DNA from 2 places in the Labrenzia sp. 5N genome. Region 1 is predicted to be linked to the other one. Evidence: riboswitches for the same ligand, from Rfam matches in the RefSeq annotation. Region 1 holds a riboswitch; the other holds the start of a gene.
The links. A riboswitch is a leader RNA that binds a small molecule or an ion and turns the genes downstream of it on or off. The one in region 1 is predicted to bind S-adenosylmethionine.
Positions count from the first base shown of each region.

Region 2: it holds a riboswitch for S-adenosylmethionine, as region 1 does, so the genes downstream of both, HEP89_RS01855 (O-succinylhomoserine sulfhydrylase) here and HEP89_RS03270 (hypothetical protein) in region 1, are expected to answer to the same signal.

Region 1 covers NZ_JAAZTM010000004.1:38,283-53,886, reverse strand. Annotated here, with positions in the region: gene hisG (ATP phosphoribosyltransferase) at 1-295, opposite strand, end outside; gene HEP89_RS03320 (ATP phosphoribosyltransferase regulatory subunit) at 292-1,446, opposite strand; gene hisS (histidine--tRNA ligase) at 1,449-2,915, opposite strand; gene HEP89_RS03310 (glycosyltransferase family 2 protein) at 3,389-4,525, shown strand; gene HEP89_RS03305 (glycosyltransferase family 39 protein) at 4,535-6,034, shown strand; gene HEP89_RS03300 (ChbG/HpnK family deacetylase) at 6,143-6,940, shown strand; gene HEP89_RS03295 (Crp/Fnr family transcriptional regulator) at 7,225-7,914, shown strand; gene HEP89_RS03290 (Rrf2 family transcriptional regulator) at 7,971-8,402, opposite strand; gene HEP89_RS03285 (group III truncated hemoglobin) at 8,500-9,003, shown strand; gene HEP89_RS03280 (hypothetical protein) at 8,994-9,215, shown strand; gene HEP89_RS03275 (acyl-CoA thioesterase) at 9,481-9,825, shown strand; gene HEP89_RS03270 (hypothetical protein) at 9,977-10,276, opposite strand; SAM-I-IV-variant riboswitch at 10,318-10,442, opposite strand; gene HEP89_RS03265 (YoaK family protein) at 10,540-11,229, shown strand; gene HEP89_RS03260 (ABC transporter ATP-binding protein) at 11,258-12,007, opposite strand; gene HEP89_RS03255 (ABC transporter permease) at 12,004-13,242, opposite strand; gene HEP89_RS03250 (efflux RND transporter periplasmic adaptor subunit) at 13,239-14,252, opposite strand; gene HEP89_RS03245 (SlyX family protein) at 14,395-14,607, opposite strand; gene HEP89_RS03240 (glutathione S-transferase N-terminal domain-containing protein) at 14,808-15,512, shown strand; gene HEP89_RS03235 (hypothetical protein) at 15,530-15,604, opposite strand, start outside.
Region 2 covers NZ_JAAZTM010000002.1:220,447-236,050, reverse strand. Annotated here, with positions in the region: gene HEP89_RS01880 (DUF1127 domain-containing protein) at 1-29, shown strand, start outside; tRNA gene HEP89_RS01875 (tRNA-Gly) at 70-143, opposite strand; gene HEP89_RS01870 (ion transporter) at 313-1,113, shown strand; gene HEP89_RS01865 (YigZ family protein) at 1,346-1,894, opposite strand; gene HEP89_RS01860 (2'-deoxycytidine 5'-triphosphate deaminase) at 1,901-3,037, opposite strand; SAM riboswitch at 3,176-3,255, shown strand; gene HEP89_RS01855 (O-succinylhomoserine sulfhydrylase) at 3,301-4,500, shown strand; gene HEP89_RS01850 (CDP-alcohol phosphatidyltransferase family protein) at 4,497-5,114, opposite strand; gene apaG (Co2+/Mg2+ efflux protein ApaG) at 5,325-5,726, shown strand; gene HEP89_RS01840 (hypothetical protein) at 5,740-6,144, opposite strand; gene HEP89_RS01835 (alpha/beta fold hydrolase) at 6,254-7,354, opposite strand; gene HEP89_RS01830 (tellurite resistance TerB family protein) at 7,373-7,786, opposite strand; gene HEP89_RS01825 (lysine--tRNA ligase) at 8,109-9,767, shown strand; gene HEP89_RS01820 (pyrroline-5-carboxylate reductase dimerization domain-containing protein) at 9,849-10,652, opposite strand; gene HEP89_RS01815 (methyl-accepting chemotaxis protein) at 10,878-12,854, opposite strand; gene HEP89_RS01810 (thermonuclease family protein) at 13,082-14,023, opposite strand; gene HEP89_RS01805 (helix-turn-helix transcriptional regulator) at 14,042-14,725, opposite strand; gene HEP89_RS01800 (DUF952 domain-containing protein) at 14,878-15,222, shown strand; gene HEP89_RS01795 (quinone-dependent dihydroorotate dehydrogenase) at 15,219-15,604, shown strand, end outside.

The sequences.
Region 1 (15,604 bases):
CCGGGCCAAAGCCAAGCGGCGTGACGATGTGAACGGTGCTTTCCGGGTTGGCGATGTTTTCATGCACCAGATCCAGACCCGTAATCCCGAAATGGACCGTGCCGTCGGAAAGTTCCCGCGCGATTTCGGAAGCCGACAGGAACGCGATCTCGACGTTCGGCAGACCCTTGATGGCGCCGCGATAGTTCCGCGCGCCGCCGGGCTGCACCACCTTCAGGCCTGCGCGGCCGAAGAATTCGTGCGTGTTTTCCTGCAGACGGCCCTTGGAGGGAATGGCGATAATCAGTTTGCTCATGACCTAACACTCGCTGCAATCCGGTCGAGCCACATGGAAAAGCCGATGGCCGGTACGTCGTCTTCGGCCCCAAGAAGGGTCACCAGCTTGTCGTAGCGCCCGCCGCCGACCAGCGGTCCTTCCACGGGTGGATTGACTGCATGGATCTCGAAGACAAAGCCGGAATAATAATCAAGACGCCGGCCGAACTCGGCTGCGAATGTCAGCCGGGCGGGATCGATGCCCTTGGCTTTAAGGGCCGCAAGGCGCTGTTCGAAGGCGGCGATGGGCGTATCCAGGCCAAGGCCGAAATCGCGGGAGAAATCGCGCAGCATTCCGGCGGCGCTGGCGCCATCCGCCTTCAGGGCCAGATAGGCGGAAAGTGTTTCCGCCGCCTTGTCATGGCCGCGGGCACCGCTGGCAAGGGCGGCCTGTTCCAGGAACCTGTCTGCGATTTCGCTGGGCGTGCGTCCGCCGACGGCGGAAATTCCGGCAATCGACAGAAGATCCTCGACGACCGCATGGGCAGCCTCCGGATCAGCCCCTTCCAGCGCAGACAGGAAACCGAGGCGGACGTCGCGGCTGTCATCGTCGGAGGAGGAGGCTCCGGCCATGCGGGTGATCGCGGCGGTCAGACGGTCGGTCTCGCCAAAGAGATCACGTAGCCGGCGGCGCCAGACGGTCGGCAGGTCAAGCCCTTCCAGCACGGCGGCAAACAGGGTCTCGTCGCCAATTCGGATGACGATGTCCGACAGGCCGAATTCCTCCAGGGCCTTGACGGAAAGCGCAAGCAGGTCCGCATCCGCTTCGGCCGTGTCCGTACGGCCGAGGCTTTCCGCGCCGAGCTGCGGGATTTCGCCCAGGCCGTCCGGGCGCTGGCGGAACACCGGGCCGTTGTAGCAATAGGCGGCCGGAAGCTTGACGGCGTCCTGTGCCAGGTGATGACGGCAGACCGGAATGGTGAAGTCGGGGCGCAGGCACAGATCAAGTCCGTCGGTACCGCTGGTCAGATAGAGCCGGCGCCGGATGTCCTCGCCGGTGAGATCCAGAAAGACGTCCGCCGGTTGCAGGATCGGCGGGCTGACCTCGTCATGGCCCGCGGCCTTGAAGAGGCCAAGAACCGTCTCGATCTTCTCCGGAGCCAGTCCGGTCACCTGTGCCGCCCCACTCATGATCAGCCCTCGTTCTGGCGCTGGCGGTCTTCCGCCTGCCCGTCCAGGATGCCGCGCACGGTCGCAAGGAGTTCCGTCTCCTTGACGGTGACCTGCGCCGGACGGCTTTCACGCCAGGTAATGTTGTCGGTTATCTCTTCGGAAAGCCGCTTGCCCTCGATCAGGTCCTTGACCTGGATTTCACCGGCTTCCCGCTCGTCAGAGCCCTGGATGATGGCGATCGGGCAGTTGCGCCGGTCGGCATATTTCAGCTGGTTGCCGAACTTCTTCCAGTTGCCCTGGTACATCTCTGCGCGAATACCGCCCTCGCGCAGGTCCTGTACCATCTTCTGGTAGCGTCCGAGCGCGGCAACGTCGCCGTCCATCACGGTGACCAGCACCGGCGCGACAACGTCGGACGTGCCGAGCTTGCCGAGGTTCTTCAGCGCTGTCATCAGGCGGGAAACGCCGATGGAAAAGCCCGTCGCGGGTACGTCACGTCCGGTGAAGCGCTTGACCAGCCCGTCATAACGGCCACCACCGCCGACAGACCCGAACTGGACGATTTCGCCCTTCTCGTTGGTCACGTCGAACAGGAGTTCGGCTTCGAACACCGTACCGGTGTAATATTCCAGACCGCGCACGACGGACGGGTCGATCTTGATCCGGTCTTCGCCATAACCACAGGCCGAGAAGATTTCCGCCATGGTGTTGAGCTCGGTGATGCCATCGTTCTCAAGCGTGCCCGTGCCGGAGACGAAGGCAACGATGCTGTCGATGGCAGCCGGGTCGAGTTCCGCACCCTTGGTGAAGTCGCCGCTCTCGTCCTTGCGACCGTTGCCCAGCAGCAGGCGAACGCCTTCAATCCCGAACTTGTCGAGCTTGTCGATCGCTCGCAGAACCGTCAGTCGGCGTTCTTCGTGCTCTTCACCGCCAAGGCCGATGCTTTCCAGCACGCCGTCCAGGACCTTTCGGTTGTTGACGCGGATCACATACTGCCCGCGCGCGATGCCGAGCGCTTCCATCGTGTCGGACATCATCATGCACATTTCGGCATCCGCCTGGACACCGGGTGCGCCGACGGTATCGGCGTCAAACTGCATGAACTGGCGGAAGCGGCCCGGCCCGGGCTTTTCGTTCCGGAACACCCAGCCGGCACGGTAGGTGCGATAGGGCAGCTGGATCTCGTTGATGTTTTCCGAAACATGTCGGGCCAGCGGTGCGGTCAGGTCGTAGCGCAGGCTCATCCACTGCTCGTCTTCGTCCTGCACGGAAAAGACGCCGGCATTGGGCCGGTCGGTGTCCGGCAGGAACTTGCCGAGGCAATCGGTATATTCAAAGGCAGGGGTTTCGACGGGATCGAAACCGTAACGCTCATAGACAGCGCGGATCTTCGCCAGCATCTCGTCGGTGGCGCGGATGTCCTCGGCAGAGCGGTCAACGAAGCCGCGCGGCAGGCGGGCTTTCAGCTTGTTCGGTTTTTTGGCCATAAAGGTCTTGAATCCTGGCGAGTTCCCGGCCGGACGCGCCCAAGGAAACCTCTCGCATCCGGCTGTCTGATATTGCGGCTGTCGTAGACGAAACAAGGCGCAAGGGCAAGGCGGTGCAACATCCTGCCGGTTCGTTCGATAGGAGTTGGAAGAAAGCCGGTGGTTCTGGCCGCGAACCAGTGAATGTCGTGCGGGACCAGCGACAGGGAAGCAATTCTGCAGTCCGTGCCTTGTTTGCATCACAGTTCGCGGTAAAAGGGCGCTTCAGGAACAGTGGAAGTGCAGCTGCGAAAGACAGGTGAAGCACAATGGGCCGGTAAATCGGCCGGGCAGTGCGGGCATCCATTGTCTTTTCTTGTATTTAATCTCTGCCGGGCTATGGTCCGCGCGGATCGGGTGAAAAGGGCCGTCCCGGTGCTGCAAGGAAGGCACGGGACCGGCGGACAGGGCTCAGTATGGACAGTGCGGTGCGCATGGCGGACGGGAATGCCGGCGAAGTTGGGGCCGAGGCTCTGAAAGGGCCGAAGGCCGCTGAACTCAGTGTCATCCTGCCGAGTTTCAACGAAGCTGCGAACATTCCAATCCTGATCGGCCTCCTGGACGAGGCGCTCGCCGGGATCGCCTGGGAAGCGATCGTCGTCGACGACAATTCGCCCGATGGAACCACCGAGGTTGCCCGCGAGATTGCCCGAACCGATGCGCGCGTCCGGGTCATCCGCCGTATTGGCCGCCGGGGCCTGTCGGGGGCCTGTATTGAGGGCATCCTGGCGTCCTCCGCCCCCTTTGTCGCCGTCATGGATGCGGACCTGCAGCACGACGAGACCATGCTGCCGAAGATGCTGGCCGCCCTGAAGGCAGACGAGACGGACCTGGTCGTCGCAAGCCGCAAGGTCGATGGCGGCACCATTGGCGAAGGCCTGTCGTCCTTTCGCGCCTGGGGCTCCAACCTCGCCAACGGCCTCGCTCAGAAGCTGCTGAACGTCACCTTGAAGGATCCGATGAGCGGGTTCTTCATGATCCGCCGGGACAAGGCTGAAGCTCTCGCACCGAAGCTCTCGCCCCAGGGCTTCAAGATCCTGCTCGACCTGGTCTCCAGTGCGGGTGGTACCTTGAAGATCAAGGAACTGCCGTTCACCTTCCGCGAGCGCCAGCACGGCGAAAGCAAGCTGGATACGCTGGTCACGCTCGACTATTTTGGTCTGTTGCTCGCGAAATACTTCGGCAACATCGTTTCGGTCCGTTTCCTGATGTTCGGCCTCGTGGGAGCAAGCGGCCTCTTCGTCCATCTGGCGGCGCTGCGCGTGTTCCTGCTGAGCGACATGGAATTCAACCTCGCCCAGACGGCGGCGTCCTTCGTCGCAATGACTTCGAACTTCTTTCTCAACAATCAGCTGACTTATCGCGACCGCCGCTTGAACGGCATGAGGGCGCTGGTCGGCCTCCTGACCTTCTACGCGGTCTGTTCGGTCGGCGTGCTGGCCAACGTCGGTGTCGCCAACCTGATCTACGCTGATCCATCCTACTGGTGGTTCGCCGGTACGGCGGGGGCGATCATGGGGGCTGTCTGGAACTACGCGGCCAGCTCCGCCCTGACCTGGCGCAAGTCGTAAAGGCCCGTTGTGACCGCTGAAGCTCAGACCGGATCCTTGCCTTTCTACCTGCGGCCCGCAGGCCTGATCCTGATTGTCGGCCTGTTGACGGCGTTGAAAATCTTTGCCGCCAGCCACTCGCATTTTGTCGAGGACGAAGCCTATTACCGCCTCTGGGGGCTTTCGCCGGCGCTCAGCTATTACGACCATCCGCCGATGATCGGCTGGTGGATCGGTATCGGTCAGGCACTGTTCGGTGACACGGTCTTCGCAGTTCGCGCCCTTGTCATCGCCTCAGGCGTGATCGGTTCCCTGGCCCTGTGGCGCACAGCCTCCCTTTTGTTCGGACGCGCTGCCGCGGCCTGGTCTGTCCTGTTCCTCAACGCCAGCCTGCTGGTGGGCATCGGCGGCATTCTGGCAACGCCCGACGCACCGTCAGTGCTGTTCTGGGGTCTCAGCCTGTGGGCGCTGACAGAACTGTCAACGTCCAGAAACGCCAACTGGTGGTTCGTGGTCGGGCTGATGGCCGGTTGCGGTCTGGTTGCCAAATATTCGGTCCTGTTTCTGGGCGCGGGCATCGTCCTGTGGCTGATCTGGGTGCCGGATGCCCGCCGCTGGTGGCGCTGCTGGCAACTCTGGGCCGGTGGACTGATCGCGCTGCTCTGCTTTTCGCCGGTGCTTTACTGGAACCACGTCCACGAATGGGTCAGCTTCTACAAGCAGTTCGGCCGGGCTGGCACCGGCGGGTACACGGCAAGATATATTCCAGAGTTCCTGGGCGCACTGGTCGGGCTGATGAACCCGCTGATCGCTGTTTTGGCGTTTGCTGGTGCCGCCAGGCTCTTCAAGGGGCTTCGGGCGCGGGAAAACGCGGCGTCTCTCCTGCTCCTGACCGTTTTGCCGTTCCTGCTCTATCTCGGGTATCACTCCTTGCATTCGCGCGTGCAGGCCAACTGGCCGGCACCGCTTTTTCCCGCTTTTGCCATGATGGCGGCGGTCTTTGTCACCAGCCGGCCTGCCAGCCCAGCCCTGTGGCAGCGTCTGGCGCAAGCCGGTGTCGTCCTTGGACTTGCAGTTGCCGTCGTGGTGCAACTGCACGCAGTCTGGCCGCTGACGGGTACCTTTGCCCGCAAGGACCCGACCTTCCAGTTACGCGGTTGGCCGGAGATCGGACAGGAAGTGAAGGAACTGGCAGAAAGGGAGGGGGCCGGTTTCGTGGCAACGACCAGCTACGGCCTCAACGGCCAGCTCGATTTCCTGATGAAAGACGACCTGCCGGTGTTCCAGCTGACCGAGCGTATCCGCTATGTCATGCAGCCTGCGCCTGACATGTCGCTGTTCGACGGGCCGGGGCTCTATGTTGCTGAAAAGCGACGGAACCGGGAAGGCGACCTGCGGCAGTCCTTTGCCAACGTCGAGGAAGTTGCCGAGCTGACGCGCAAGGTTAAAGATGTGCCGCTGGAAAAGCTTGTCGTCTACAAGGTTGAGGGGCGTATCGACCCGGTGTTCGAGCCGGTTGACCCAAATTGAACCGGCAGGAGATGTCGGCTCCACCCAACATCCGACTTGATTTGCTTGGCTGAATGACGCAGGGATGTGGCTTAATATTCACATTGTCCGGTCCGCCTGCGGAATTTCATGAAGCGAATTACACTTGGAGCGTTGGACTACGGCCTTGCCTTCGGGGTCGATCGCGCATTGCGTGAACTTGTGGAACGGGGGCGCCTGAGCGCTCTTGGAGCCATGGTTGCCACCGAGCTGTGGCCACGCGAATTCCGTCCGTTGCAGGAAACCGCGGAGAAGGTCGGCAAACGGGCACTCTTCGGGGTGACCTTGGCCTTCAGCGGCGACCGTGTTTCGCCGGTCAGCGCCCGCATGCAGGAAATCTATGGCGACCGGATGTTCACGCGCGAACAACTGCAGCGCCGTGCCTTGCTTCGGCTTTTGCCGGACCAGCTTCTGCAGGAGGAAGCCCAGGCTCAGCTTGCCCGCTACAGCGTGTTGATGAAACGTCAGCCGGATTTCGTGGCGGTGCGTGAAGGTCTGTTGGAGCGCACGTCCCTTGCGCGGATCGTTCTGAAGGCGATCGAGCATGCCGATTATCCCGATCCGCCACTGCTGATTTCGCCGGTGCAATCAGGTCTCAAGGCTGTCCGCCTGGCACGGCTTGCCAAGGCGCACGGCCTGAAGCTGCTTCCCAAGGCGGATCCCTTGCCGGAGACCGAGGATCAGGAAGCGCTGCACGCTCTTTTGCATAACCATTTTGACGGCATGAGCGATCTCAGTTTCGTGGCTGCTATTCCCGGCCGTTCGGACGATCGCCTGCGGCGGGACGAACCGCGCCGGAAGATTGCGATACGCGAATGCCAGTTTGAGGTTCTTTCCAGCCAGAGGTTCTTTCAGACGCTGGAGAAGAAGGACGTTTTTCTGAACTGACGCCGAACTTTCGCTTAAGGTGCTGGCAGTCAGGCTTTTGTGAGGTTTGTTTCGGACTTGCGAATTCGGATCGGCTGGTGAGTCTAACGAAGTGGAGAAACGAAAAAACGGCCCTGCGGGGTACAGGGCCGTTTTTCGTGGAGGTCCGGAAGAGGGGAGGGGCGGCCCCGCTTCCATGTCCTTAGATATAGGGTTATTTTGCTGGAATGCACGTGATGGGCATCACAAGATGGCGTTTGATCTTGTAATTTCGCGGGCAGCAGCGCTTTTGGCAGGGGTAAGGTGTGGCTGAAATCAAGGATTTTTTAAAAAATAGCTTTTCGCTTGAAGGGCTTGACCCGGAACTGGCTGTCGGCCTGTCGCGCCTTGCAAGGCCGATGAAAATATCGGCTGGCACCATTCTCTTCGAAAATGGCGATCCCGGAAACGGCTGTTACGCGGTTCTGGAGGGCTCGCTCAAGGTATCGCTTCTGTCCGTTGAAGGCGACGAGCAGCTGCTTGCAGTGCTCGGCCCTGGCGATCTTGTTGGCGAACTGGCCCTGCTTGATGGCCGTCCGCGGTCGGCAACAGTCATCTCCCTGAAGGAAGCCCAGCTTGCCTTCATCGACAAGGCCGCCTTCCAGCGGTTTGCCGACGAGAACCCGGCCGTCTACCGGCATATGCTGTCGATCGTCGGCAAGCGGCTGCGCCATGCCAATGATGTGCTGGCGGCACGCTCGTTCCTGCCCTTGCCGGGAAGGGTCGCCCAGACCCTGCTGCAGTTGGCGGAAACCTTTGGCAAGCCGCTCGACGATGGTCGGTTGCTGATCCACTACAAACTTAGCCAGGCAGACATCGCCAACATGGCAGGTGCCGCGCGCGAAAACGTCAGCCGCGTCCTCAACGACTGGAAGAGGGCAGGCACCATCAGTCGGATTTCCGGCTACTACTGCCTGGAGCAGATGGACTTCCTGGAAAAGGCTTCGACGCTCTAGGAAAACCGGGCTCGAAAAGGATGGTCCCCGTCTGCCTCGTTGCAGCCGGGGTTGCCTCAGGCGTTTGTTTCGACCGGCAATGCCATCTGTGTTCCGGCCAGAATGGATGCCAGCGTTTCGGTATTGAGGCTTTCCAGGAAGGCTTCCGAGGCTCGCGCCATTGCGCCTTTCAGGGCGCACCGGGGCAGGAAGGCGCAGACTGTGGGCTCGGGCTTCAGGCAGGCGACGACGCCAAGGTCCGGCTCGATCAGCCGCACGACATCCCCCAGGCGGATCATGTCCGGTGTTTTCGCCAGCCGTATCCCGCCGCCACGCCCGCGCGTCGTCTCCAGATAGCCACCCTTGGCGAGATGAGCGACGATTTTCATGACATGTGATTTGGCAAGGCCAAGCTGCCGCGAAAGCTTGTCGACTGTCTGCGGGTCGTCGGATTGGCCGGTCGCCATCAGAATTCTCAAGGCAAAATCGCTGGCCTGACTGAGGCGCATGGCTGGGTCTCTTTAAACATTCATCTTATATGTTGATTTTAGCGGGTTGCTGTGCCATTTAAAAGATGCATCTTAAATGAATGTTATGGAGGCGGCTATGGAAGCCCCTAACTCCAGTACCAACAGATACAAGCTGAAGAGACGGGAAACGCCGGACCAGGGCGACCGGCTCCGCCGTTACGAGAAGGTCGATGAACAGGCGATCCATGTGATGGTGCATACCTTCTATGGCTGCATCCGCCAGCATCCACGTCTCGGAGGCATCTTCGAGCGCCGTCTGGCTGGCCGGTGGGAAGAGCACCTGCCGAAAATGGAAGCCTTCTGGCAATCCGTCCTGATGAAGAACGGCGCCTACAAGGGCAAACCCGTGCCGGCTCACCTGAAGCAGAAGGAGCTGGTAAGCACGGATTATGGCGAATGGCTCGGTGTGTTCCGGCCCGTGATACGTGAATTGTTCGTGCCGGACCTTGCAGACGAGATTGTGGCCATTGCCGAACGCATCGCACAGAGCCTGTGGCTGGCCACCTTCGGAACCCCTGGAGCCAATCCGCCTGCCGAACTGACATCGCAACCCTCTGAATGGAGCGGATCATGCTGGTAACGATTGTCCTGATAGCGGAAGTGCTGGTGTTCGTCTGGTTCACCGTCTTTTCGCTGATGCTTCTGTCCATGTATCTGGATTCGCGCGGCATGCCGCTGCCGAAACTGGATGTCGCCGGCCGCACGCTCATTGGCAGTGCGAAACTGGCCTTCATCACCGGCATCGTCGCCCTTTCGGCGATGACAGTCCTTGAAATCCAGGCCTTCAGCTAGAAAGCAACCGAAATGAATACCTCCAACCTTCTGCATCGCGGCCTGCCGATCCTGCTGATCTGGGTCGCTGCCCCCATGCCGTTGTGGATCATGGCAATCCTGATGTTTGTCCTTTGACGGTGGACTGGATCAGCAGTTCCTTCTGAGGCCCTCCGATCAACCACTTCTATTCTTGCAGGTGATGACCTAGTCTTCTTGCGAGAATCAGCGGAGGGGCTCAGGCGTGTACGACGAAAAGCCGACAGGCGATCTGACATTGCGCACCATGGCAATGCCTGCCGATACCAATGCCTCGGGAGATATTTTCGGGGGCTGGGTGTTGTCGCAGATGGACCTGGCAGGCGGTATCGCAGCCGGTCAACGGGCCGAGGGACGTGTCGTGACCATCGCGGTCGACAAGATGAAATTCATCCGGCCTGTCCATGTGGGCGACGTGCTGTGCGTTTATGCCGAAGTCCTTCGTGTCGGCAATTCGTCGATGGAAATCAAGCTTGAATCCTGGGCCCTGCGCCATCGCTACGGCCACCGTGAAAAGGTGACCGAAGCGGTCTTCACCATGGTGGCCGTCGATGACGGCGGCAAGCCGCGCCCGGTCCCCAAGAGGGACTGAGCGCCGCGATCTCATCCGGCTTGGTTCCCCAAAAAACTCATTCTGAGACAGCGCTGACCCGCTTCCTCAGGAAGGGGCGAGTTGTTGCAGCACGCCTGTATCAAAGAAATTGGCAGAGTGCAGACGTTGTGCAGCACACGGGGCACTCCCGTCAGTGCCTGACGGGTCCGTGCCGGTTGAGAATATCGGCAAAGAGGTCTTCATCGACAGCACAGGTGCAGCCGTTTGCCCACAGTTGAAGCAGTGTTTTCAGACGCTCGGTGCGGGTGGTCTGGCTCAGCGGCGCCTTGTGCCGCGGCAAGCCGCCCAGAATGCGCAGGGATTTGATCCGCGCCAGCACGCAGTCTTCAGCGGCCTGGCACCAGATATCCGTTCCGGCAAGCTTGGAGCTCGCCGCCACATGGTTCTCGATCAGATCTGCCGCACGTCCGGCAAAAGGGTCCTGAGACAAAAAATCCTCCATCGGTTGCCCGAGGAGGACTGGCGCATGCAAAATAACCGCTTAGTTGCCGGAAAGCCTCGGTTGAGGGTCTGACCAGCCGCATCCCTGTTGCGGAAACCACCTTGCCCGGAACGGCAGGTTGGCGAGGGCGCCAGCCCTTCTCTTGATGATGGCGCGCTTATGCCATGTCCAATCCGGCTTGGCAAGTCCGCCAGTGCATGGCACATCTTCCTCAAAGGACTAGCTCGGGAGCTCCACAATTGGACCGATCCATGTTGCATCACAGTCGGCCGTTGGTGCCGATCCTGCTCGCCTTTTGTGCCTGCTTCATCGATGTGGTCTGCATTCTCGGCCTGTTTCACACCTTCACGGCATTCATTACCGGAACGCTTGTCGTCTTGTGCACGGAGGTGTTTCACCAGGGGCAAAACGCGGCCCTGAAGGTCTTCGTGCTCGCGGTATTCTTCGGTTCGACTCTCTTCTGGTTCGTTTCGGTCACTGCGCTGGTGCGCAAAAACAGGATTGCCGTCCGGCATCTGTTCGCGCTCGAAGCTTTGCTGGTGGCGGGCTTCATGTTCGTCGCCGGTCTTGGAGATCCGTCAGCCGGAGGACCGTTGTCTGCCGTCACTCTGACGGCTGTCGGCTTCTCCACCGTGGCCATGTCGTTGCAGAACGTCATCATGCTGACCCTGCTCAACAGGCATGTTCCCACGACCATCATGACCGGCAATACGCTGAAGCTTGTGCTCGGCATCGCCGACTATTTCACGCATCCCGAAACGCGGCCCGACAGCCGCTCCCGGATCCGTCACCAGGCCTTCGTCCTGATGGCCTTCGCGGCCGGAGGTCTCCTGGCGAGTTTCCTGATGACCGTCATGGGGTTCTGGGCGCTTGCGATACCTGTTGCGCTTTTGATGCTGCTGGCGATAGTCCAGCCGGTGCATGAGCCTCAAGTCGCCTGAAACCGGTGCCGGCTACTCAGGCCGCAAATTATGCGCCCAAGCCGGGTGCTTCTTCCCTTTGGTGGTGCCGGTCGTAATCGATGCGGCCGTCGACCAGATGGATACGCCGGTCCATCCTGTCGGCGAGATCGATATCATGGGTAACGGCGACGACGGTGGTCCTTTCGGTCTTCACAATGGCCTGAAGACTTTCGAAGACCTGTTCCGTCGATACACTGTCGAGACTGCCGGTCGGTTCATCAGCAAGGATCAGCTGCGGTGAATTGGCAAGTGCCCGGGCGACAGCGACGCGCTGTCGCTGCCCGCCGGACAATTGCTCCGGGCGGCGGTGAAGAAACTCTTCCAGACCCAGCGCCGCCAGAAGCTCCGTCGCATGGTCGAGTTGGGCCTTGGGGCTGCGTTTGCCGAGCCGCTGCATCGGTATCATCACGTTTTCCAGTGCGGTAAATTCCGGCAGCAGGAAGTGAAACTGAAAGACGAAGCCGAGTTTTTCCAGGCGAAGATGTGCCATTTCGGCAGATGTCAGCGCATGGGTGGGAAGGCCGTCTATCCGGACCTCGCCGGACGTCGGCCTGTCCAGAAGGCCAAGCAGATACAGAAGCGATGATTTCCCGGAACCGGACGGACCGGTAATGGCAACGAACTCCGCCTCGCCAACCTGAAAGCTGACATCCTGTACCAGTGTCACCGGCACGATGGCCGGCAGGATGCGGGTGAGGTTGCTCGCTTCCAGCAGAACGCCGCCGGGAGCCGTCTGTTTTTCCGGGGAAGGGGTCATGTCGCCCCTCGGATTATGTCGACAGGATTGAGCCGGGCGGCTTTCCTGGCGGGAATGTAGCCGGCGATCCCGGATGAAAACAGCGCCAACAGGCAGGCTATGATGTAGTGCAGGGCGGAAAAATAGATCGGCAGGTGGGTCATCTCCACGTCCTGGGTAAATTCGAATTTGACAGACGCGAGATAGCTCGACAGTCCGAAACCGAGCGCTGAACCTGCAAGAGCGCCCAGGATGCCGATTACCAGCCCTTCAAGCACGAAGATCTGCTGAATATCGACTTCCGGAAATCCGAGCGACTTCAGGATCGCGATATCACGCGCCTTTTCGTGCACGATCGTCGAGACGATGTTGAAGATGCCGAAGCCGGCTACCACCAGAATGGCCCCGACAACCGTGTACATGATCACGTTGCGCACGAAGAAGGCTTCCATCAGCCCCTCGTTGGCCTCTTCCCAGGAAACCGCCTTGTAGCCGAGCTGCCGCTCGGCCCGTGCGGCAACCGCGTTGGCTTCGGCGATGGAATTGAGGTGGATTGCGATCGAATTGATGACGTCAGGTTTTTCCAGGAGGATCTGCACGGCCTTCAGTGGCGCATAGGCAAGCCCTTCGTCGCTGGTGGTGATGCCGCTGTGGAACAGGCCGACGATCTTGAAGCGCTTGGCGACACCGTTTGCGGATGTCAGGGTCACGGTATCGCCCAGGTCCGCCCCCAGCCGTTCCGCGGCCTTGTCGCCGACAACGAGGCCATTTGACGTCGTGTCCAGGTCCTCGAAGGAGCCCTGGCGCATATCCTCGCCGATCTTGGAGACGGTCAGTTCGCGCTTGGGTTCCACACCAACCAGGGTCATGCCGATGTCCTGTCCGGCATAGCGCAGCACCGCCTGGCCGCTCAGACGCTGCGCCATCGATCCGTTCACCCAGTCGCGCAGCGAGGCAAGCGCTTCGGTCGGATTTCGGATGCCGCGAAGGTCTTCCTTCGGTCTGAGACCATGATAGGTGACAGCGTCATAGACTGCACTGGCCGGTTGTTCCGCCGGTGCGCGTTGCTCGTCCAGGATCTCCACATGGGGAATGGCGTCGATCAGTGTTGCGGTAAAATCCCGCTGAGACCCTTCCATGAGGCTCGCCATCGCCACCGAAAATCCGACACCAAGTGCAACGCCAAGCGTTGAGACAATGGTCTGGCGCAAGCGGTTGCGAATGTGGGTGGAGGCGATGCGCAGGAGAAGCATTATTTGCTGTCTCCGGGAACCGGCCTGACCTTCTGTCCTTCTGCCAGATCCGGGTTATAGGGAAAGACGACCCGGTTATCTCCGGTGATCCCCTTCAGCACTTCCGTGGCGCGGGTGCCCTTGATCCCGGTTTCGACCTCCAGCAGAACGATTTTGTTATCCCCATCCAGCGTCAGCAGTTTCGAGCCGTCGAAGGCCGCGGTCGGCAGAAGCAGCGCGTCGTCCTTCTCCGAGGTGACGATATTGATCTCGGCAGTCATGCCGATGCGCAGCGGCGTGTCTTCCGGGAGATCGAGATAGACCCGGTAGTTCTTCAGCACCGGATCGCCTTTCGGAGTGATGCTGGCAACTTCCGCCGTCAGTTCCTTGCCTGGAAAGGCATCTGCACGGATCAGGGCCTTGTGACCCTTGGCGACCTTGGGAATGTCCTCCTCGTTGACTTCCGCCACCAGTTGAAGGGGAGAAGGCTGACCGATCCAGAAGAGAATTTCACCGGGTTCGGCAACTTCCCCCACCGACCCGTCCGCCCTCAGAACCATGCCGTCCATGGGCGCCACGATGACATAGTCGCGCAGCCGTTCCTTCTGGGCCGCGGTGATGGCGTTGATGCGGATCAGTTCGTTCTGGGCCTTGTCGTAAACCTGCTGGCTGACGACGCGGCGTTCCAGCAGTTGCAGCGCACGTTCCTTGTCGGATTGTGCCAGCTCCTGGCGGGCTTCCAGTTCGGCAAGCGTCGCACGGGCATCGCCGCTGTCCAGTTCCGCCAGCTGGTCGCCTTTCTGGACCTGGTCACCCTCGCAGCCGCACAGCGAGACGATCCGCTCGCGGATGATGCTGGTAACCTTCGCCCATCGGACGGGTTCAACGACTGCGGTGGCATAGACCACTTCGGCCGCCCGCCCGGTCGTCGGCATCACGGTCTGCACTTCCGGCGGTTTCTTGAACCACCAAAGTGAGCCCGCGACGGCTCCCGCGATCAGCAGAACAAATATCAAAAGTTTTAAAAAGCGCATGGCACACCCTTGCCGGATCTGCCGCCACAATAACGTTTCGAGCGAGGAACGCCATGGCCTGGATCAAACGAGGATGCCAGCGCGCAAAGGCTGGCCAGACGTGTGCCTCAAGAGCGCGATCAGGTGACGCCCTCGTCGAAGATCAGTAATGCGGCGGCTTTTCAATCTGGTGGCCGGGCAGAACGTTCTCCATCAGTTCCGTGACCTGGTCTGTCATGTTGGTGACGAGCCGGTTGAGCCTGTCAAGCTGGCGTCCCTGATCGAAGACGACCGTATTCAGTTCATCAATGGTGTTGAGCGCATGGGCGAGATCGATCTCGAGCTTCTCAATTCGCGCTTCTTTGTCGTCCGCCATGGGTGTCTCCTGCGTCGTCCTGGGGCTATGTGGCTTCTTTCGGCACCCGCCCGATGTCTGTCGAGGCAGGTATATTGCGGCGGCAGGGAAACACCAACTCTCATTGTTAGCGGACTGTGAGTTTGCGCCGCGCGAAGCTGCGCTATATCTATGCGTAATCCTGACAGGGGTCGGGACCTGCAATCCCCAACGAGGGCTACATGACCGATCTGTCTGACTTCGAGATCTCCCGCAAATGGCCTGCCAAACACGCTGACCGTATTCAGCTCTATTCGCTGCCGACGCCCAACGGCATCAAGGTTTCGGCGATGCTGGAAGAAACGGGCCTGCCATATGAGCCGCATGTGGTCGATTTCGGCAGCAATGACCAGTTGAGCCCGGAATTCCTGTCGCTCAATCCGAACAACAAGATCCCGGCAATCATCGATCCGCACGGCCCAGGCGGCGAGCCGCTGCCTTTGTGGGAATCCGGCGCGATCCTGATTTATCTGGCGGAAAAGTCGGGCAAGTTCCTGCCGCAGGAGCCGGCAAGGCGCGCCGAAACGCTGCAGTGGCTGATGTGGCAGATGGGTGGATTTGGCCCGATGGCGGGTCAGTTGGGCTTCTTCCACAAGTTCGCGGGCCGGGACTATGAAGACCGTCGGCCCTTCGAGCGATACCGGGACGAGACGAAACGCCTGCTTGGCGTTCTGGACCGGCAGCTGGATGGGCGCGATTTCATCATGGGGAGTGACTATACCGTTGCAGACATGGCCTGCTGGCCCTGGGCGCGAAATCTCAACGGCTTCTACGAGGCCGGCGAGGTGACCGACTTCGCGTCCCACACCAATGTGGTTCGCTGGGTCGACACCTGCATGAGCCGTCCGGCAAGCCAGAAGGCGGTCAACATTCCCTCGCGCGACTAAACGTGAAACGGTGTTGATCAGGCCAGGAAGACGACCGAAGTCAGCAATGCCAGCAGCAGGATGATCACCGCTGCGACCCGCCAGATGGTGCC
Region 2 (15,604 bases), on a different contig from region 1:
CCCCGCAGGTCGGCGAAACGCTGCGCTGAAGAAAAGCCACTGGGAAATTCAGGAATTGGATTGGTTGTTTGGAGCGGGTGAGGGGAATCGAACCCCCGTCTTAAGCTTGGGAAGCTTCTGCTCTACCATTGAGCTACACCCGCCGAACCTGATGAGCTTTCTGCGCCGACTTGCCCGACCTGTCAAGCACGCTTGTCTGATGGTTCGATGCTTTTCCAGAGCGCTGCGATCTTGCGCTGCGACGCTGAAATCGCCATGTTCCGGCCCGGGCAGTGCGGTACGCACGAAAAGACATCAAACCGGGTCATATATATGCGAAATCAGGTCAGGGCGCTGGTCACCTCACGCAACTGGGAAGTCTGCATCATCGGCGTTATCGTTTTGAATGCGTTGACGCTCGGTCTGGAGACCAGTCCTGCTGTCATGGCAGAGGTAGGCAGTTTCCTCAGGCTGGTCGATCAGGTGATCCTGGGCATTTTCGTCGTTGAACTGGCTCTGCGGCTCTATGCCCATGGCCTGAAGTTCTTCAAGGACCCCTGGAGCCTCTTCGACTTCAGCATCGTTGCAATCTCGCTGATGCCGGCAACAGGCAACCTGTCCGTTCTGCGGTCGCTGCGAATTTTGAGGGCTCTGCGCCTCATTTCCGTCGTACCGTCCCTGCGCCGTGTTATCGGCGGGCTGGTGGCCGCCCTGCCGGGCATGGGCTCCATCGTCGTGTTGATGGCGCTGGTCTTTTACGTCTTCGCCGTCATGGCGACCAAGCTCTATGGCGAAGCCTTTCCGGAATGGTTCGGCAACCTCGGCGCATCGCTCTACACGCTGTTCCAGGTCATGACCCTGGAAAGCTGGTCCATGGGCATCGTGCGTCCGGTCATGGATGTCTATCCCTATTCCTGGCTGTTCTTTGTCCCCTTCATCCTGTGCACGGCCTTCACGGTGCTGAACCTCTTTATCGGTATCATCGTCTCCGCCATGCAGGAGGAACACGAGGCTGAAGCCGACGCCAACCGCCAGGCCATTCATGACGACACAGGGCTGATCCTGGAAGAGGTCAGGGCGCTTCGAGCAGAACTGAAAGAGCTGAAGGCGGAAGCCGGCAAGACGCGGACGTAAGGCGGCGCGGTGGACTGAAGCAGAGGCATCAGCCGATGAACCGAGAGCTATCCACGATCCGAGGCGTCGTCCCTTGGCTGAACCGTGGGAACCAAGACACTCCGTCTCCTGAACCAATTGTCTCTTTGTGACCAAGATCCCCGTATGGATTGCCGGATCAAGTCCAGCAATGACGACCGGGGGAGGGGCTGGCCCTAGTGACTTGGAAGGAGTGACGGGACGTCGACGCTCTCTAAAGTTCAGCCAGAACCTCTTCCGGCCCTTCGACGGTCAGCGTCACTCCGTCTTCGGTGTAGTCGCGCGCCATGACGGTGAGGCCGAGGGTCTCGATCCGCCGTTCCAGTTCCGATCCGGACGCAAAGTCTGCGCGAACTGTTTTCGACAGTATCTTTTGAAACAGTACCAAGTCGGCGTTGTTGATCGCATCCTGCGCTGCGCCGGAATAGGCCCGGGCCAGGCCCCCACCGCCGAGTTTCGTACCGCCGAAATAACGCACGATCAGAACAGCGCAGTTGATCAGGTCTGCCCCTTGCAGCACGCGCAATGTCGGCATGCCGGAGGTGCCAGCCGGTTCACCGTCGTCCTTGCCGCTCTCCTCAATCCGGTCGTCTTCCAGAAGTCTCCGGTGCGCCGTGACGATGTGATTGGCCTTCTTGTGTTCCTTGCGCAGCTCTTCCATCCGCCGGTCGAACATGTCCACCGGCACCAGATGCGCCAGAAAGCGGGACTTCCGGTCTTCCAGAAATCCTTCAAACTCACGGGTGACGGTTTTCAAGGCCATCGGCGGTCAGGCGGGTGCCTTGAAGTGCTTGGACAGCTTGAGTGCCTGGCCCTGATAGTTGGAGCCGATGCCTTCACCGTAGAGTGTCGCCGGGCGCTCCGCCATGTGTTCATAGACCAGACGCCCGATGGTCTGGCCGTGTTCCACGATGAACGGGACATCATGTGAGCGGACTTCAAGAACCGCGCGCGAGCCGACACCACCGGCACTGGCGTGGCCAAAACCGGGATCGAAGAAGCCTGCATAATGGACGCGGAATTCGCCGACGAGTGGATCGAACGGCACCATTTCGGCCGCATAGTCCGGCGGTACATGCACAGCTTCCTGGCTGACCAGAATATAGAATGCATCCGGATCGAGGATAAGTTCCGCCCGTTGGCGGCGATAGATAGGTTCCCAGAAATCCAGGACGTCCTGCGCGCCGACGACATCGACATCGATCAGTCCGGAGTGTTGCTTGGCGCGATATCCGATCAGGCTGTTGGGTCCGGTCCCTTCCAGATCGATGGAGAGCTGCACACCGTTGCCGATGCGCTCGTTGCCGCCGCTCATCAATGTGTGGGCCTTGTGCACCTCTTCCAGTTCCGCATCGGGAATGAGCGATTGACCGCGCCTGAAACGGATCTGGCTGAGGCGGGACCCGGACCGCACGAGGATCGGAAAGGTCAGAGGCGAGATTTCGGCATAAAGCGGACCGGTGTAGCCGGCCGGAATGGTGTCGAAGGCAAGGCCGTTGTCTGTGATGACGCGGGTGAAGACATCCAGGCGGCCAGTCGAGCTTTTCGGGTTGGCAGTTGCCGAAATATCGGGAGCCAGGGCGAGGCTTTCCTGCAGCGGCACGATATAGACGCAGCCTGTTTCAAGGACGGCACCTTCGCTCAGGTCGACCGTGTGCAGTTTCATCTGCTCAAGCCGAGCCGCGACCTGGATGTCGGGGCCCGGCAGGAAGCTGGCACGCACCCGGTAGGCTTCCTTGCCCAGACGCAGGTCGAGGCTGGCAGGCTGTATCTGACCGGTGACAGGCGGCGCGTCCGCTGAAATCTCTCCGGCGGCGAACATGGCCTGGATTACCCGTTCCGGCAGAATGCCGTTTGCTGTGAGAAGTGCGCTTCCGTTCAAGACCTGACCCGCTGTGACGTTCATGAAGATGTTCCGCATTATGCTGGTCTATGGTCATTAAAGGATCGGGCCGCCCGCGCCAACAGGCATTCTGGCAGAACGGGGCTTTTGAGAGGATCGTGCGCAAGACAATTGACCTGTGCCTGCTTTTCCCGTAGGACAGGCTCACTTCGTGGTGATTTGGGCCGGCCGGCTTGCAGCCACGTTAAACAAGTTGCTAAAAAGGCCGGAGGTGAGAACCCCGGTCTTGAGGCTGGGGTTTTTTGCGTTTGGAGCGAATGAAAGACATGACTGAGACCACCAAGACCGGAAACAAGAACTGGCGCCCTGCAACCACTCTGGTTCATGGCGGCACCATGCGGTCACCGTTTGGTGAGACCTCGGAGACCATCTACCTGACCCAGGGCTTCACCTACAGCGGTGCCGAAGCTGCCGAGGCCAGGTTCAATGGCGAGGACCCGGGTTATGTCTATTCCCGCTATGCCAACCCGACCGTCACCATGTTCGAGGACCGTATCAAGGCGCTTGAAGGGGCCGAGGCCGCGCGGGCAACCGCCAGCGGCATGGCGGCCGTCAATCTGGCGCTGATGGCAGCGGTAAGGGCAGGCGATCACGTGATTGCCGCCAAGGCCCTGTTCGGCTCCTGCCGCTATATTTGCGAAACACTGCTGCCGCGCTTCGGCGTTGAAAGCACGCTGGTAGACGGAACGGACATCGAGCAGTGGAAGGCGGCTGTTCGGCCGAACACCAAGGCCCTGTTCCTGGAAAGCCCGACCAACCCGACGCTGGAAGTCATCGACATCGAGGCCGTGGCACAGATCGCCAAGGAAGCCGGTGCCCGTCTGATCGTCGACAACGTGTTTGCGACCCCGCTGTATCAGTCGCCGTTTCAGCTCGGTGCCGATGTGGTCGTCTATTCGGCCACCAAGCACATCGATGGCCAGGGCCGGTGCCTCGGCGGTGTGATCCTGTCGGACGAGGAATGGATCAACGACGAGGTCATGCCTTTCATCAAGCATACCGGTCCGCACATGAGCCCGTTCAGTGCCTGGGTCCTGTTGAAGGGCCTGGAAACGCTGCCGCTGCGCGTTGCGCGCCAGACGGAAACGGCGGGCAGGATTGCCGACTATCTGGCAAGCCAGTCCAGGGTCGCGCGGCTGATCTATCCGGGCCGGGACGACCACCCGCAGGCCGATGTTGCCAAACGCCAGATGAGCGGCGGATCCACTATGCTGGCGATGGAAATCGAGGGCGGCAAGGAAGCCGCGTTCCGTTTCACAAACGCGCTGGAAATCGTCAAGATCTCCAACAACCTGGGCGACGCCAAGAGCCTGATCACCCATCCGGCGACGACCACGCACCAGTCGATTGGCGAGGAAGCGCGCGCGGAACTCGGTATCACCGATGGTATCCTGCGGCTTTCAATCGGTCTGGAGGATCCGCAGGATCTGCTGGAAGATATCGAGAAGGCGCTCCAGGCGATCTAACGGCCTGTCTGCCGCAGCGCCTTCACGCCAATGAGCACCCGGGCGCCGGCGGACACGACGCATATCGCGGCAAAACCGTAGGCAAGCGCAGGAAACCAGGCGGGGACCAGGGCCATCAGCAGGAATAGCGCGATGGTCTCGGTGCCTTCGGCCAGCCCGCCTATGTAATAGAGCGATTTGGAGCCCTGAGCGTCGGTGGTCAGCTTGTTCTTCTCCGCCATGATGGCAAAGGCCAGAAAGGCCGAGCCGTTCGCGTAGAAGCTGGCAAGAAGTGCCACCGCCGGCAAAGCGTTGCGGGCCGGGTCCTGTATGGCAAAGGCCAGAGGGATTGCGCTGTAGAAGAAGAAATCCAGTGTGATGTCGAGGTAGCCGCCGAGATCCGTCTTGGCCGTTGCCCGGGCCAACGCGCCATCGAGACCGTCTGCAAATCGGTTGACCGCGATCAGGAACAAGCCGATCAGGGTATGACCCGTTGCGATAGCGATGGCTGCCCCCATACCGGCGGCAAAGCCCGCCAGCGTCACGCTGTTGGCGGTAAGCCCCGTGCCGGCAAGGATCAGGCCCAGCCGGTTCAGCGGCGGATCGATCAGCGGGCGCAGGTGGGCATCGAACATGAAGAGATCACTGCTTTGGGTCTGACAGATGGTGTTCTTGCAAAATCCGGCCTCAAATCTCAAGCAATTCCGGCCTCATATGTCACAACCCTCTTTCACGCTTGCGTCATTCGCCCTATAAGCCCCTCCTGAACGAGCGGGCACCACCCGTGGAAGTCGCTTCGGACCGGTCTATTTCAAGGTTCGCAGTTCTGAAATTAAGGAAAAGCCGTGTCTGGCAGTTACACCGCCATCACCCAAGGGATCGAAGTCTCCGTCGAGCCGTTTTATCTGGACGATGAATCGCGTCCGGAAGAGAGCGAATATATCTGGGCGTATATGGTCGAGATCCACAACGGTGGCAGCGAACCGGTGCAGCTGAAGACGCGTTACTGGCAGATAACCGATGCCAGAGGGCGCCAGGAAGAAGTCAGCGGCGAGGGCGTGGTCGGCGAACAGCCGGTGATAGAGCCTGGCGAGACCTATGAGTATTCGTCGCACTGCCCGCTTTCGACCGACAGCGGCATCATGGCCGGGTCCTACTCGATGGAACGTCCGGACGGCTCCATGTTCGACGTCGTCATTCCGGCGTTTTCACTCGATCTGCCGGATGCGATCCACAGCCTGAATTGAGGCTATCAGCCGATCAGATACTCAGCAGTCCGCCGACAAAGCCGATCAGCAGCCACAAGATCCACTTGCGGCGGTTGAAGGCCGTCAGCAACGTGACCGCTAGTATTCCGAAGATCAGATAGAGGATATGGCCGGCAAAGCCGGTGCCGAGCACCCATGCGAAAAGATCCGGATCCCGGTTCTTTGCCAGATGGAAATGGTCTTCGGCAAACATCACCAGCGCGTCGGCTGCAAGGCCGCAGACAAAGCCTGCAAAGGCAAGCATCATTCGCGTGCCCCAGTTCGCCTGCTTTGGAGCGGTGCGAACCTGCACGTACCGGACAGCATAAGGCATGGGGCGCTGTACGCGCAGCCTCTGGCGGCGTCGCCTCAGTGGATAGCGCACACTTGTCCGCTCTCCGATTGCCTGATTGCTCATGTCCCCGTCTCCGCACTGAAGGACCCGCAGGTCCCGGCAGCCCACAAGCGTGCTGTCCCCGCTCCGGTGATAAGGTGCTGCGGATTGAAGGACCGAAAACAAAAAGGGTTCAATTTGATCGATTTGGTGAAGTTGAAAGGCTGTTTGCTGTTGAGGCCTGTTCCTTGATCCAGATTGTTATGGTGTCCAGTGCGCCCGGTGCGTAGGCACGGCGTCCCAGGACCATGAACAAGGCCTTCGACCAGGAAGGCATTTGCCCCTTGAGCTGGTAGTTGAAGGCTTCCGCCCGCAACAGCGCATGGGTTGCTTCCGGGACGATCACGAAGCGGTTGGCGGGATTGTTGTCCGTCAGCATCTTTCGATAGATGCCGGAATTGAAATGAGGATCCACGTTGAGGTCCTCTGCTCCGTGCAGTGTCAGAACGGGCGAGGAGATACGGGCAAGGGAGGCGGTGGAGTCGGAGGCCGCATTCTGGCGCGCGAAGGTGAAGCGATCTTCCGGCATCGGAACCCTGTCCATGCCGCTGTCGAGATAGTCCTGATAGGAAAAATCCCGGTCTAGAAACTTTTGTCCGTCTTTTGCGTCCTGCGCCAAGGCCTTGTCGATCGCCTTGCTGTCTGCACCTGCAAGCTCCAGCCTGCGCCGGGTATAATAACCAGCCTGCCGCAACCAGTTGACAGCTCCGCCGACAATCACGAAGAAATCGCCCTGTGCTGGCTCTTCCGCCAGAATGGGCAAAACCCACCCCGCCTGGGAAAAGCCGAGAAATCCGGCTGGAGACGTCTTCAATTCGGGCTGTTCTTTGGCGGCCGCAAGGGCCGTTGCCGCGAGGCGGGCTCGCTCTTCCATGGAAAAGGAAAGCCAGTTGCCCTGGCTTTCGCCGACGCCAGGCTTGTCCCAGGAATAGACGGCAAGACCGCTGTCCAGAAGACGGCTGATGAGAGGCATGTACCCACCGCCGGAATAGCGGTCCGCTGGCCCGTCCCCGTGAACGATCAGGACCAGAGGCGGGTTTGCGTGCCCAGGATCTTGCAGGTGGGGCAGATGCAACGTTCCGGCAACGGAATGTCCGTCGAAGGAAAAGGCAATCGGCCGGCTTTCGTATTCAGAAAGATCGAAATCCTGAAGGCCCTGGAAGATCAGGAAAACACCTGCCAGGACGGCTATCGATACCGCCCCGGCCCAGGCGAGGGCCTTCGTTGCTTTCAAATACCTGCTCCGTGAGGATCAGATGGTCCGATGACGGGCAATCGCACCACGCTCGATTGCGGCAACGGTGAGTTTGTCGAGTTTGAAGCGGTCACGCAGAAGCTGAAGGATGCGCAATTCTTCCTTCTCGACGTGGAGATCGGCAGCCGCGACTTCAACCCCAAGCGCATATGCAGTGTCGTAAAGCTTTGCCGGCAGGACGTCGCCAACCAGCTCCAGCACCAGCTGCAAGCCGTTGTCTTCCTGCAGGATGTCGCCGCAGCGCTGGGCTGCCGGGATGATCCGGTTGCCGTCATAGCCATTGAAAACGGGCAGCATCTTGATCATGTCGCCGATGGTGGCCAGTTCGTTGTCGGTCATCTGGTTGTCCGACGCCGAGACGATAACCATCACGTAGATAAGGGCTTCCTGTACGCTGATCGGCTCGTTCATAGACACTATTCATTCTCCCGTAGCGCCAAAAGACGGAAAATTTCTTCTTGATCGTGCGCCCGATGTAACGGGTTGGAAGACAAGCTTCAAGTCACCGGTATGAGACAATCGATTGACCGGCGTGATCCGCTTTTTTCCGGCGCGATATGTCCTCAGGCGGAAAGAGTGCGCAAAGCCCGAGATTTCGGTCAACTTAGCTGTGTTCATGTGATTGCACATAGAGGCGCGTTGATCTAGTGTCGCGCCGCAGCAACCGGCCGAAAAGTCAAAAAAACGACCGGGTTGCATTCCATCCATTCTCATGAACAGAACGACTTGAAAAATGACCGATCAATCCCTGCCTCCGCTTGACCTTTCGCAAGAGTTTGTCGAGGCGGCCACGAAATCGAAAGCGTGGCCGTTCGAAGAAGCGCGAAAACTGGTCAAACGGATCGAGAAACGGGGAACGGACAAACCGGTTCTGTTCGAAACGGGCTATGGCCCGTCCGGTCTCCCGCACATCGGCACCTTCGGCGAAGTTCTGCGCACCACCATGGTGCGCACGGCGTTTCGGCTGCTGACCGAAGACAAGATCCCGACGCGGTTGCTTTGCTTCTCCGACGACATGGACGGCATGCGCAAGATCCCGGAAAACGTGCCGGACCGCGCAGCGCTTGAGCCATATCTGCAGATGCCTCTGACGGCGGTGCCGAACCCCTTCGGCGGCGACTATGAAAGCTTTGCCGAGCACAACAACGCCATGCTGCGCCGGTTCCTGGATACCTTCGGCTTCGATTATGAATTTGCCAGCGCGACCGAATACTACAAAGCCGGCAAGTTCGATGACGTGCTGATCCGGGCGACCGAGAAGTACCAGAAGATCATGGACGTGATGCTGCCGACGCTCGGCGCGGAACGTCAGGCGACCTATTCGCCCTTCCTGCCGATCTCGCCGACGTCCGGCCGCGTGCTCTATGTGCCCATGAAGGACGTCAATTCGAAGGACGGCACCATCACCTTTGCGGACGAGACGGGCGAGGACATCACGCTGCCGGTCACCGGCGGCAAGGTGAAGCTGCAGTGGAAGCCCGACTTCGGCATGCGCTGGGCTGCGCTTGACGTCGATTTCGAGATGTTCGGCAAGGATCATATGACCAATGCGCCGATCTACGACAAGATCTGCAACATCCTGGGCGGGACCGCTCCGGAACACTTCGTCTACGAACTGTTCCTGGACGAAAAGGGCGAGAAGATCTCCAAGTCCAAGGGCAACGGTCTGACCATTGACGAGTGGTTGACCTACGCTGCACCGGAGAGCCTTGCGCTCTACAATTTCCAGAAGCCGAAGACGGCCAAGAAGCTCTATTTCGACGTCATTCCGAAGGCGGTCGACGAATATTACACCTTCGTCCAGAAGTACGAGCAGATGCCGGTGGAGCAGAAGCTTCAGAACCCGGTCTGGCACATCCATTCGGGCAACATTCCGAAGATCGACATGCCGGTGCCCTTTGCCATGCTGCTGAACCTTGTGTCCGCCTCCAACGCGGAAAACAAGGACGTGCTGTGGGCGTTCATCTCCCGCTACGCTCCGGGCGTGACGGCGTCGACCCATCCGGAACTGGATGCGCTTGTCGGCTATGCGATCCGCTACTTCGACGATTTCGTCAAACCAACCAAGTCGTTCAAGGTGCCGGACGATGTCGAGCGCACTGCGCTGGAAAAACTGGACGAAACACTGGCCGCCCTGCCGGCCGGTGCGGATGGCGGTGCCATCCAGGATGCGGTGCTGGACGTCGCCCGGTCCATCGAGCGTTATCAGGACCCGTCCAAAAAGGGTCCCGATGGTGGTCCTGGCGTGTCCGTCGTCTGGTTCTCTGCGCTTTACCAGCTTCTGCTCGGGCAGGAAAAGGGACCGCGCTTCGGGTCTTTCGTTGCTCTTTACGGCATTGCCGAAACGCGTGAGATGATCCGCAAGGCACTGGCTGGCGAACTGACAGCCTGATTATCAGACTTCAGGAAAAGCGGCGCACCAGCGCCGCTTTTTTTGTTTTCAGCTGTGCTCTCCGGCGGAAGAAGCGCGGTATCAGTCTTTGCCGGCAATAGTTCTGACGCGCTCCGTACTGGCGTCCAGCCCTTCACTGATCAGATCCGAAACACCCAGTTCCTTCAGCTTGACGAGACCGGCGGCAGTCGTTCCTGCGTAGTCGATCATCTCCTGAACATGTTCCGCCGGAGATCTGGTGTCACCGGCCATGATTTGCCCAGCCGACAGGATCAGCTGTTTTGCGGCGCGTTCGGCAATATGCCTGTCGACACCGTTTGACCTTGCATAGTCAACAATGCAGTCGGCGAAGAAGGCCGCAAATCCCGGTACCGGACCGGTTATGGCGGTGAAGACCTCGATCTGCTGTTCGTCCTGGACTTCATCACTCGGGCCGCAGGCCGACAACAACGACTGGACGAGGTCCCTGTCTTCCTGCGAAAGCGACGAAGCCGCACACCAGGGGGAGTAGGCCAGCTGCTTGCCCGCCGCCGGGCTCGACATGGCACGAACGACCTTTTCCGAGCCTGTGAGGGCTTTGAGCCTCTCACGTGAGACACCCGCCATGACCGAGAGCACCAGTTTGCCGGGCGCCGAAATGCTGACCGTTTCGACAAGCGCTGGCGGAACGGACAGAAGGATGACCTCACAGGTGTCAGCCAGAAGCTGATTGGATGCGGTGAAGGTGATCTCCGGCCAGCTTTCGAAGCCTGTGGCGGTTCCGGATCGATTGGATATCCAGAGCTGACGAGGTTTGACACAGCCGCTTTCCAGCCAAGCCGTTGCGATGGCGCTGCCGAGTTGCCCGGTTCCACCAACGATGCCGACCTTGATTTCTCCAGTCATGAATACTCCAGATCCGGGACTTCCGAAGTCCGGAGCCTAATACCAATCAGGAAAAATAAGAAACCGACGGATCGCAATTGAGCAGAGGTTTGTCAGCAAGTCTGCCTGCATCCAGTGGTGTGAATGGCTGTAGCAGCCGTTCATTCAAACGTGCATGGCGATAAAGCTGGATAAGGTGCCCATGGGCACCTTATCAGGGTTGTCTGCAGGCGTTTCCCGCGAAGATCATTTGTTTTCGTCGAAGAACTGGACGCCTGCCCTGGTGCCATCCACCCAGATGATATGGCCAAGCCGTTCCTTGCCATCGCATCGGATGCAAACGGTCTTGCCCGCCTTGGCATCCCTTATGCCCTTCAAGCCCACACCGGTCACGGACACGTTTTCCAGCTCCACTGTCTGGGTTCCCCCGTCCAGCAGAACTTCGGCCTTCTTGCCGACGTCCTGTCTTGGCGACTTGCGGGGTTCTGCATCCGCCAGATCGGTTTCCATGGCGGCGGCAAGAACTGTAAGGCCCTTGAGAACTTCCTTGCTGGCCTTGTCCAGGTCAACGAGTGCCGCGAAAGCTTCCGTGGAATTGCCTTGTTCAGTGGCATGCAGCGCCCGGTGACCCGCTTCGTGAACCGCCTTATGAGGAGCGATCAGGTTGCGGAACGCTGGATGTGATTTGATCTTCTCGTTCTTGATCGAGTCGTACCATTTGCCAAGACGGCAATGATGATGGTCGGGCATGCCGGAAGTCGCCCAGTCGTCGTGGCCGGTCACCGTATCGACGACACGTTTCTTGAAAAGGACGTGGTCGATCCGAGCCATTTCCAGCAAGGACTTGTCAGAGTTGGCATCAAAGAAGTTTTTTGCTGCTCCGCTGAAACTGTCGTTGCTTTGTTTCAGAACGCGCTGCATGGCACCGAGTTGCTGATCCGTATTCCGGTTCGATTCAGCGACATTGGCGACGTTGCGAGCGATTTCGTGGCTGGCTTCTTTCTGCTGGTGCAGGATGCCCGTTATCTGGGTGACCCGTTCGGAGACATTGCCAACCATCCCGTCGATGGATTGCATGAGTTCATTGGCGGCCGCAATGGCATCCTCGCCATTCTGGATGGCGCCTTCGGAGCTCTGGATGGCTGTCTGGATCGTTTCCATGCCGGCAGTCAGTGCTTCGATCCGCTGCGCGATGTCTTCCGTCGCCTTGCCGGTCTGCGAGGCGAGGGTTTTGACTTCCGAAGCAACGACGGCAAAGCCTTTGCCGGCTTCCCCTGCACGGGCGGCTTCAATGGTGGCATTCAGCGCCAGAAGATTGGTCTGGTCTGCGATGGATTGAATGACCGATAGGAATTCGCCGATCTGCGATGCAGCTTCGCTGAGGTCTGACAGGCTCTGCGCGGTTTGCCGGGACGTTGAGGAAATATCGCCGATAGCACTCGACACGGCCGACATCTTGTCCAGGCCATCCTTGGCGGCGTTGTTTGTTTGCACGGCTTCGTTGGCCGCGCCTTCGCTGTTTTCGGAAATCTGGCCGATGGAGGCGACAAGCTGGTCCGCCGCGGCGGAAATCGACTGGCCGTTCGCGTTGGCTTCCTGGGTATTGCGCGACAACAACGCCATCGACATCACGATTTCGTTCAGCTCGCTGATGGTGTTTGCGGTCGTGCGCAGGTTCTCCAGCCCGATCGTATCCCGCATTTCAGCGTCTTCAATGCGGCGCTGTTCCGTTTCGAACGCACGTTGTGCAAGGATCATGTCCAGAAAGAACCGTGTCACCACGGCCTGCATCTCGGCAATCATCGCCTTTTGCGAAAACCGGTGCTTCTTGACAATGACAGGAAGGATTTCGTTCAACAGCCGGCCAAATGCGGACATCAGCCATTCGGCCTTCAGCCCGATCTTTACGTGAGCCTGACCGATACGCGCAGCCTGTCCGATGAACTCCAGGTCCGGGTCGTGATTGAAGATATATTCCCAGTGTTTGGTTTGCGCGTTTTTGAGAGGAACGGTGTTCTTCTCATGCGTTCCCATTTTCTGGCGCAGCTCTTCTTGCGAAAGGAGCTCTACGTAAAAGCGATCCAGAATGGCCGGAAGGTGTTTTTGAAGGGTGTTCCAAGCCGTCTGCGCAGAAGCTGTATTGCTTCCGGAACTGGACATGAACTTGATATATTTTGTGATATTGTCAGTTTCGACAGTGTTCTTGGGGGCAGGTGTGCTCATATTTCTTTGGTCCTCGTCACGGACTGATAATGTTTGAGCCACTTTCCCTTAAGGGCGTAAATATTGAACTAATTGTACTGATTGATTTGTCTATGTATTAACCCTATTCGCCGAAGGTATGAGCTGCTTCGAGGCGCTCGCAAGGATTTTTCAGCAGCAGTGAGAGGCGGTCGGTTGAGGAGGAGAAACTAAGGCTTGCTTCAACGCGAAGCGGTGCCGCTCCAGCCCTACTGCACCGGCCGTTCTACTTGCGGGTAATCCTCGATTGCCAGTTGACCGTCCCCCGGCTGTTCCGGTTCGGTTCTCAGGCTCCATTCGACGATTTCCGGGGCAAGTTCCTCAAGGCCTGGCAAGGCAGACGGCACTTCTGTTTCCAGTTCGCTCGTCGGCAACTCGTTCAGCCATTCCGATTGCCACTTGCCGACTTTTCTGTCTCTGGCCTTTTCGGCAAGTTCCATGAAATCGGCAGGTGCGTCCGGCGCCGGATCCGCCCAGCCATAGCGGACAAGACGCTTGCTGAGGTCCATCGATCCGCGGGTGCAGGTTGCCAGAATCTGTTGCGGTCCGGTCTCCTCGATCTTTTCGCATACCACCTTCAATTGCCGCACCAGTCCTCTTAAGAAAGTGCGCGCCCTGGCACCGCAGGGCCAGGTGCCACCGAGACGGGAAACACAGGTTTCGTCCGATTTCAGCGGAACGATATGGGCAAGCGTCACTGTCAACCGGTCCGACTTGATGCGTCCGCCGTCGAGAACCTGCACGCGCATCAGCTCCAGTGGGCCATCCGGAACCGGTTCAATCGGTGGATCCTTCAGTTCCAGGTAGCGTTTGGAAGGTTCGATACGTTTGAGGTCACCCTGTACCTGCGGTGCCGATACCCCCTCCGGCGAAACGTTGCGAATGTCGTTCGGCAAAGGCGCAGCGGCGACGACGACGGGTTCACTTTGTGTCTGTGCCGGTTTCTGCGTCTGAGCTTGGGGAGGGGACGACTGCGGTGCGGGCTCGGGCGTCTTTGCCGGCTCGCTTGTTTCCTTGGCGGCGCTGGTGATGCTGCCTGCCGCTACCTGCTCGTCCTGTACGGACGGCGGGTCTGCCAGGAGCAGCCAGGCGAGCAGACCACCTGCGGTGGTCAGCACGATTGCTGGCGTTATGAGAGGCCGAAGCTTCATCAAATGTGTGCTCGCAGGTTATTGGCTCGCCCAGATAATACGGGCAGTCCACTCGATTGCCGAGTGCTGAAAGCGCACTGACTGTGAATTGTCCCCGATTGTGCAAACCGCCAGGTCTTCGTCGCCTGTCTCCTGCAACGTGTAAAGCGACAACCGGCCACTGTTGAGCTTGATGGCAAGCCTGTCACCGGTGCGAAGGGGGGCGCCGGGAGCAACCACGACGATATCGCCGTTTCTGTAAAGGGGATGGAAGTCTTCGGTGCTGACCTGCAGCGCAAAAGCAGCGCCGATTTGGGGAAAGCTGAGACTTTGCCACGTCGCGCCAGCTGGCCGGCCGGCACTGTCGAAGGCATTTCGGTCCGAGGCAGCATCAAACCCTGCAAGGGGCACCAAAGCTGGCGCAGCGTCGGTTGGCCCGCCCGGGGTTTCGACCCTGGCGGCAAACGTGTTCAAGGCTTCGCCGGTGGCGGCCAGCACCTTGGCAAGCGACTCTGTCGATGGCCACCGTGGGCGTCCGTCGCCCGCAACGCGTTTCGACGGGTTGAAAGCGGTCGGATCCAGTCCGGCACGCCGAGCCAGGCCGGACGGCGAAAGCCCGTTCTGCGAGGCGAGGGCATCAATGGCCGCCCAGACCTTTTCATGTGAGAGCACGGCTGCCGTTTCTCCGTATTGGCGCGACAGGAATAAATACCTTTCGCTCATATGGGTTTTCCCGACCAAAATTCAAAAGAAACAGGCTGGAGTCCCTTGTGCCGCTTGTTCGCTACGGTTCGGATGAGTAGTGTCCCGACCGGCTGAGCATGCGCCGGGCCTTTGCCTGCCATGCCATCCCCGGCAAGAGGCAAGGCAGACAGATGAACCTGATTTTCAAGATCGTCCCGAAATCCATGTGGCAGGAGGCAACCGACCAAGGCGTCTTCAAGGGCGCGCCGGTGGACCTTCAGGACGGCTTCATTCATTTTTCCGCCGAGGATCAGGTCCGGGAAACCGCTGCAAAGCATTTCGCGGGCCAGCAGGATCTGTTGCTGGCCGCCTTTGATGCTGATGGGTTTGGCGACTTGTTGAAATGGGAAACTTCCCGGGGCGGGGCCCTGTTTCCCCATCTCTATGGCTCGCTGGACCCGAAGGTCGCACTCTGGGTGAAGGAACTGCCGCTTTCACCGGACGGGTCACATGACTTTCCGGAGCTGGATCAATGATACCGCCTTTCCTTGAAAACGTTGCGCTGAGAGGCCTGCAGTGCCTGGACGCCGAAACCGCGCACCGTGCGACTGTTGTGGCTTTGAAATCCGGTCTGATGCCGCCGCGCCGGAAGGTGTCTGACCCGCGCCTTGCAGTGAAGCTCTGGGATCTGACCTTTCCCAATCCGCTCGGAATGGCTGCAGGGTTCGACAAGAACGGCGAAGTGCCCGATGCGCTGCTGAAGCTGGGGTTCGGATATACCGAGGCAGGGTCGGTTACCCCGAAGCCGCAACCCGGCAATCCGCGGCCGAGGGTGTTCCGCTTGCCCGCAGACGAAGGCGTGATCAACCGCTATGGATTCAACAACGAAGGCCACGCAGCCTTGCGCCAGCGGCTTGA